DNA from 2 places in the Streptomyces sp. NPDC126503 genome. Region 2 is predicted to be linked to the other one. Evidence: riboswitches for the same ligand, from Rfam matches in the RefSeq annotation. Region 2 holds a riboswitch; the other holds the start of a gene.
The links. A riboswitch is a leader RNA that binds a small molecule or an ion and turns the genes downstream of it on or off. The one in region 2 is predicted to bind cobalamin.

Region 1: it holds a riboswitch for cobalamin, as region 2 does, so the genes downstream of both, ABTY40_RS28145 (energy-coupling factor ABC transporter permease) here and ABTY40_RS07245 (cobalamin biosynthesis protein) in region 2, are expected to answer to the same signal.

What each region holds. Positions count from the first base shown of each region.
Region 1 is NZ_JBEORS010000031.1:19,227-22,497, forward strand. It holds gene cbiQ (cobalt ECF transporter T component CbiQ) at 1-432, opposite strand, end outside; gene ABTY40_RS28140 (energy-coupling factor ABC transporter substrate-binding protein) at 439-846, opposite strand; gene ABTY40_RS28145 (energy-coupling factor ABC transporter permease) at 843-1,556, opposite strand; cobalamin riboswitch at 1,586-1,779, opposite strand; gene ABTY40_RS28150 (PTS-dependent dihydroxyacetone kinase phosphotransferase subunit DhaM) at 1,890-2,297, opposite strand; gene dhaL (dihydroxyacetone kinase subunit DhaL) at 2,294-2,953, opposite strand; gene dhaK (dihydroxyacetone kinase subunit DhaK) at 3,006-3,271, opposite strand, start outside.
Region 2 is NZ_JBEORS010000004.1:53,282-56,552, forward strand. It holds gene ABTY40_RS07235 (inorganic phosphate transporter) at 1-889, shown strand, start outside; gene ABTY40_RS07240 (hypothetical protein) at 902-1,123, shown strand; cobalamin riboswitch at 1,234-1,376, shown strand; gene ABTY40_RS07245 (cobalamin biosynthesis protein) at 1,412-2,401, shown strand; gene ABTY40_RS07250 (cobyric acid synthase) at 2,398-3,271, shown strand, end outside.

The DNA of each region.
Region 1 (3,271 bases), on a different contig from region 2:
CACGTCCACGACCGGCGCCGGCACCCCGGCCCGCACCAGCCGGGGCAGGACGTCGTAGACGGGTGTCGTGAACGCGAACAGCAGCACCCCGAGGGACGCCGACGCACTGCGCAGGAGCAGTTCGGCCGCGTGGACCGGGCCGTCCGGTGCGAGCGACACGAGCCCGTGGCCCCCGCCCACCTGGAAGAGGAGCGGTACGGCGCCCGTGACGCAGAAGCCGAGCGGCACCCGGAAGGCCCGCCACAGTGCCCGGCCCGGCACACCCGCCGGACCGAGGAGGACGGTGAGGGTGGCCGCGGCCACGAGCACGGCGCCCGGCCACGGCGGCAGCGACACCGCGCACAGGGTGAGCCCGAAGCCGAGCAGCGCCTTCTCGGCGGGATGACGGCGGCGCCAGCGACTGCCGTGCGCCGCCGCGTCGATCGGCAGCATCGGCGGTTACGCGTCCCCGGGCGGCGGGAGCACCGGCCCGGCACCCGCGTCGGGCGCGGCCCCGGCCTGCCCCGCGGCCCGCGCGCCGCCCTCGGCGCGCACCCTCGCCTCCGCGTGGGCCTCACCCTGCCTGCGCCCGCGCCGCACGCCGAAGTAGTACGCGAGGACGCCGGCGCCCAGCGCCGCCTGGAGGGCGAACAGCGCCGACTCCACCTCGCCGGACGGCGGCTCGTACAGCGGGGCGAACCAGGGCTCGTAGTCCGGCCGCAGCTCCGTGATCGCGCTCTCCGCCTCCGCGTCCGCCCCGGCGAAGGGCTCCTCCTTGTGGTCGCCGAGCCCGAGGGCGAGCGGCAGGACCGCCAGGGCCACCACGACGAGCAGCAGCAGCGCGTTGATCTTCGCGTTCCGGCTCATCGGGCGCTCGCCCCCTCGGACGGCGCGGCGTCACCGGCTGCCCCGGCCGGCCGGGCGAGAACGCCGAGCCGGATCAGGTCGCCCTTGCTGGACTGCGCGAGGAGCCGCATCACGAGCACCGTGAGCAGGCCCTCGCTGACCGCCAGCGGGATCTGCGTCACCGCGAAGATGCCGCCGAACTTGGCCAGCGCGCCCGCCACGCCGCTCCCGGGGTCGGGGAAGGCGAGGGCCAGCTGCACGCTGGTCACGCAGTACGTCGAGAGGTCCGCCACGAACGCGCCGGCGAACACGCTCACCATCAGCGGTGCCCCGGCCCTCCGCAGCAGGACGTACGTCCCGTACCCCGCCCACGGGCCGGCGACGGCCATGGAGAAGGCGTTCGCGCCGAGGGTGGTCAGGCCGCCGTGCGCCAGGAGCAGCGCCTGGAAGAGGAGCGTGAGGGTGCCGAGCACCGCCATGATCGGCGGGCGGAACAGGATGGCGCCGAGTCCCGTACCGGTCGGGTGCGAACAACTGCCCGTCACCGAGGGCAGCTTCAGCGCGGACAGGACGAAGGTGAAGGCGCCGGAGGCGCCCAGCAGCAGGGTGGACTCGGGGTTGGACCGCACCTCGCGGGTCAGCGCGCGGACTCCGTGGACGATGAACGGTGCGGCCGCGACGCTCCAGGCGGCGGCGTGCACAGGGGGCAGATACCCCTCGGCTATATGCATGGTTGGGAGACCCTCTCCAGCACCTCGTGGATGGACAACGCGCCCTGGCCGGTCTCCTGGCTGACGGTCATGCCGCCCGACTCCGCCTTCCCACACCCCGGCGGTCTCCCGCGGCGGTGCAGTGGCTTCCCCTGGGGGATGGAGCCGGACCTCCCGATCACAGTGGCGAGGGCCGCACCGGTACTGCACCGGTTTCCCGTACACCAAGGCGGTGCGACACTAGTGGGTTGACCAGGTGCATCACAACACGGTGGCCACCCGGCGCGTTCTCCCGCTCACTGCGCGCTGTCGTCGTACGCCCCCGCGCACCCCGGTACCGGCCACCCCCTCCGGTCACTCCTTCCGGTACGTGTACGCCTCCGAGGCCGCCGCGGCGACCTCGTCCAGGTCGCCGCCCGCGCTCGCGGTCACCACGGCCGCGACGGCGCCCTCCACGAAGGGGGCGTCCACCAGCCGGGATCCCTCGGGCAGTTCACCGCCCTCCGCGAGCAGCGCCTTGACGGTGAGCACGGCGCTGCCCAGGTCGACGAGGAGCGCCACCCCGGCGCCGCCGTCGACCGCCCGCGCCGCCTCGGCGATCAACTCCGCGCTCGTGCCCAGGGCCCCGTCCGGGGTGCCGCCGGCCGGCCGGACCGGGGCCGTGTCGCCGCCACCGGCGAGGCCCCGGGCCAGTTCGGCCACGGCCGCCGCCACCCCGGCGCTGTGCGAGACCAGGACGATCCCGACCTGCCCGGCGCTCATGCCGTCCCCTCCCCGTCCGCCGTCGTACCGTTCGTCCCTTCCGCCCCGGCCGTGGCGGCGAGCGCCGCGAACAGCAGCGCCGACGAGGCCGCGCCCGGGTCCTCGTGCCCCACCGAGCGCTCGCCCAGATAGCTGGCCCGGCCCTTGCGCGCCCGCAGCGGTACGGTCCCGAGGGCGCCCTCACCGGCCCGGTCCCGTCCTTCCGTGAAGGACACCTTCAGCCCCTCCGCCCCCGGCACCAGCGCGTCCAGCATCGTCTTGTCCCCCGGTCGCGCGCCGCCCAGCCGGGAGACGGCCTCCACCCCCTCGCCCAGCGCCCCGGCGAACCGCTCCCGGGTCACCCGCGGATCGTCGCCGAGCGCCTTGCCCGCGCGCCGCAGCAGCGTGCCGTACAGGGGTCCCGACGCGCCGCCGACCGTGGAGATCAGCTGCTTCCCGGCCGCGACGAGCACCGCTCCCGGCGCCGTCGGCGGCTCCTCGTCCAAGGCCTTCCGCACGGCCGTGAAGCCGCGCCGCAGATTGGCCCCGTGGTCGGCGTCCCCGATGGCCGCGTCCAGCTCGGTCAGCCGGTCGGCCTCCCGCTCGACCGCCTCGGCCACCGCCTCCAGCCAGCGCACGAAGAACTCCGTGCCGTACGTTCCCGCCGTCTCCGTCATCCCGGTCCTCTCCCGTGTGTCCCTGACGATGTGCCCGCGACTCCGGCCCGGCTCACAGCCCCCAGCGGAGCGCGGCCGTCCGCACCGGCGCGTCCCACAGGCGCAGCAGCTCCTCGTCCGCCTCGCACAGCGTCACCGAACAGCCGGCCATGTCCAGCGAGGTCACATAGTTCCCCACCAGGGCCCGCGCGACGGGCACCCCGCGCTCCCCGAGCACCCGCGCCACCTCCGCGTGGAAGCCGTACAGCTCCAGCAAGGGCGTCCCACCCATGCCGTTGACCAGCGCCAGGACCGGGCCCGAGGGCCGCAGGTCGTCCA
Region 2 (3,271 bases):
CACCATCGTCACCAAGGTCCTCATCCCGGCCGTGGCGGCCCCCCTCGTCGCCGGTCTGGCCGCGATGGCCGCGTCCCGCCTGACGTACAAGATCAACGCCAACCGCGAGGCGAAGGCCACGGCCAAGGGCTACCGCGCCGGCCAGATCGCCTCCGCCGGTCTCGTCTCCCTCGCGCACGGCACCAACGACGCGCAGAAGACGATGGGCATCATCACCCTCGCGCTGGTCACCCAGGGCGTCGTCGCCCCGGGCGCCAACCCGCCGCTGTGGGTCATCGTCTCGGCCGGTGTCGCCATCGCCCTCGGCACCTACCTCGGCGGCTGGCGCATCATCCGCACCATGGGCAAGGGCCTCACCGACCTCCAGCCGCAGCAGGGCTTCGCCGCCCAGACCAGCGCCGCCACGGTCATCCTGGCCTCCTCGCACCTGGGCTTCTCGCTCTCCACCACCCAGTCCTGCTCGGGTGCCGTGATGGGCGCCGGCCTCGGCCGCAAGGGCGGTGTCGTCCGCTGGTCGACCGCCACCCGGATGTTCGTGGCCTGGGGCCTGACCCTGCCCGCCGCCGGCCTCGTCGGCGCCGGCGCCGAGTTCCTCACCCAGCAGGGCACCTGGGGCATCGTCGCCGTCGCGATCCTGCTGGTCTCCGGCTCCGCCGTCATCTGGGCGCTGTCCCGCCGCAAGCCGGTCGACCACCACAACGTCACGGACGACGACCTCGACGGCGGCTCCGGCACCCCCGGCGTCGTGACCACCGCGATCGCGGCCGTCACCCCGCCGCCGCCGGCCGGCTCGGTCGCCGCCGTCGCGGACGAGGACCTCAAGACCACCATCCCGGCGCGGGTCCCCACGGACCCGGCCGCTCCCCCGGCCCCCGCCGCAGCGGTGTAAGGAACGAACGACATGAAGATCGACTGGGCAGCCCTCGGCTCCGTCTTCGGAGTCAGCCTCGTGGCGACCGTCGCCCTGGTGGGCCTCTTCTCCCTCGGCATCGTCGGCCTCACCAAGCAGGAGGAGGCCGCGGCGAACGGCGGCTCCGCCACCCTCGCCCGCACCGGCGCCTACGCCTGCTTCGCGCTCTGCGCGGCGGCCGTCGCGTACGGCATCTTTCTGATCGTCGTCTGACACGGCGACCTGACGGCCGGGCGGTCCGCACCTCGGGTGCGGGCCGCCCGGCCGTCGTGTCTGTGGTGCTTCGCACAGTGACCCGTCGCAGGTCAAGAGTGAGTTGACGGGCGTTCTCGGGGCGTGGTGGACTGCCGAGGCCATTACGGCGGCAAGGAAGAGGAAGTCCGGTGCGATTCCGGCGCGGTCCCGCCACTGTGACCGGGCCCCCAGGGGTCCGGGAGCCAGGAACTCCCCCCGCCGGTCACGTCGAGCCAGGGCGCGGACCCTGAGTGAGGACACAGCGCCATGCCCGGCCGCACCCGCAGCCTGTCCGAAGCCGGCCCTTCCGGGGCCGCCGGTGTCTTCGCGTACGGAGCGGCCGCCGGCCTCGCCGCCGATCTGCTCCTCGGAGACCCCCGCCGCGGGCACCCCGTCGCCGCCTTCGGCCGGGCCGCCGCCGCCGTCGAGCGGCGCCTGCACCGCGACCACCGGGGCTGGGGCGCGCTGCACACCGCCGTCTGCGCCGGTTCCGCCGTGGCGCTCGGCGCCGTCGCCGCCCGCGCCGCACGGCGCAGCCGCGCCGCCTCCACCGTCCTGACCGCCGCCTCCGTGTGGGCCGTCGTCGGCGGTACGACCCTGGGCCGCGAGGCCCGCGCGATCGGCGGGGCGCTCGCGGCCGGCGACCTGGAGGTGGCGCGCGAGCGGCTGCCGCGTCTGTGCGGCCGTGACCCGCAGTCCCTGGACGGTCCGGCGATGGCCCGCGCGGTCGTCGAGTCCGTCGCCGAGAACACCTCCGACGCCGTCGTCGGCGCCCTCGTGTGGGGCGCCGTCGCGGGCGTGCCGGGGCTGCTGGGCTTCCGGGCCGTCAACACCCTGGACGCGATGGTCGGCCACAAGTCCCCGCGCCACCGCCGCTACGGCTGGGCCTCGGCGCGCCTGGACGACCTGGCCGGCTGGCCGGGCGCCCGCCTGACGGCCGCGCTCGCCACCCTCGCCGGGGGCGATCCGCGCGGGGGCGTACGGGCCTGGCGGGCCGACGCCGGCCGGCATCCCAGCCCCAACGCGGGTCCGGTCGAGGCCGCCTTCGCGGGCGCCCTCGGCGTACGGCTCGGGGGGACGCTCTCGTACGGCGGGCGGGTCGAGCACCGGCCCGTCCTCAACGGGGAGGGGCGGCCCGTGGAGGTCGCCGACATCGACCGGGCGGTCCGGCTCTCGCGCCGGGTGACCTGGCTGACCCTGGCCGCCTGCGCGGGCGGCCGGCTGATCGCGGACACGCTGAAGCGGAGGACGAAGTGAGGGGTGGGGGGCTGCTCGTCGCCGGGACGACCTCCGACGCGGGCAAGAGCGTCGTCACGGCCGGCATCTGCCGCTGGCTGGTTCGGCAGGGCGTCAAGGTCGCGCCGTTCAAGGGACAGAACATGTCCCTCAACTCCTTCGTGACCCGCGAGGGCGCCGAGATCGGCAGGGCCCAGGCCATGCAGGCGCAGGCCGCCCGCGTCGAGCCGACCGCGCTGATGAACCCGGTGCTGCTCAAGCCGGGCGGCGACCGGTCCAGCCAGGTCGTGCTCATGGGCCGGCCGGTGGGCGAGATGAGCGCCCGCGGCTACCACGGCAACCGGCAGAAGGAACTGTTCGAGCCGGTCGTCGCCTGCCTGGAGGAGCTGCGGGCCACGCACGACGCCGTGATCTGCGAGGGCGCGGGCAGCCCCGCAGAGATCAACCTGCGCCGCACCGACATCGTGAACATGGGCATCGCGCGGGCCGCGCGCCTGCCCGTCGTCGTGGTCGGCGACATCGACCGGGGCGGGGTCTTCGCCCAGTTCTTCGGTACGACGGCGCTGCTCGCGCCCGAGGACCAGGAGCTCGTCGCCGGATACCTCGTGAACAAGTTCCGGGGCGACGTGACCCTCCTGGAACCGGGCCTCGACATGCTGCAGGGGCTCACCGGACGCCGCACCTTCGGCGTCCTGCCGTACGCGCACGGCCTCGGCATCGACGAGGAGGACGGCCTGCGCGTCTCCCTGCGGGGCGCGGTGCGCGAGTCGGTGGTGGCCCCGCCGGTCGGCGCGGACCTGCTGCGGGTCGCCGTCTGCGCCGTACCGCTCATGTCCAACTTCACGGACGTGGACGCGCTCGCGGCCGAGCCGGGGGTGGTCGTGCGGTTCG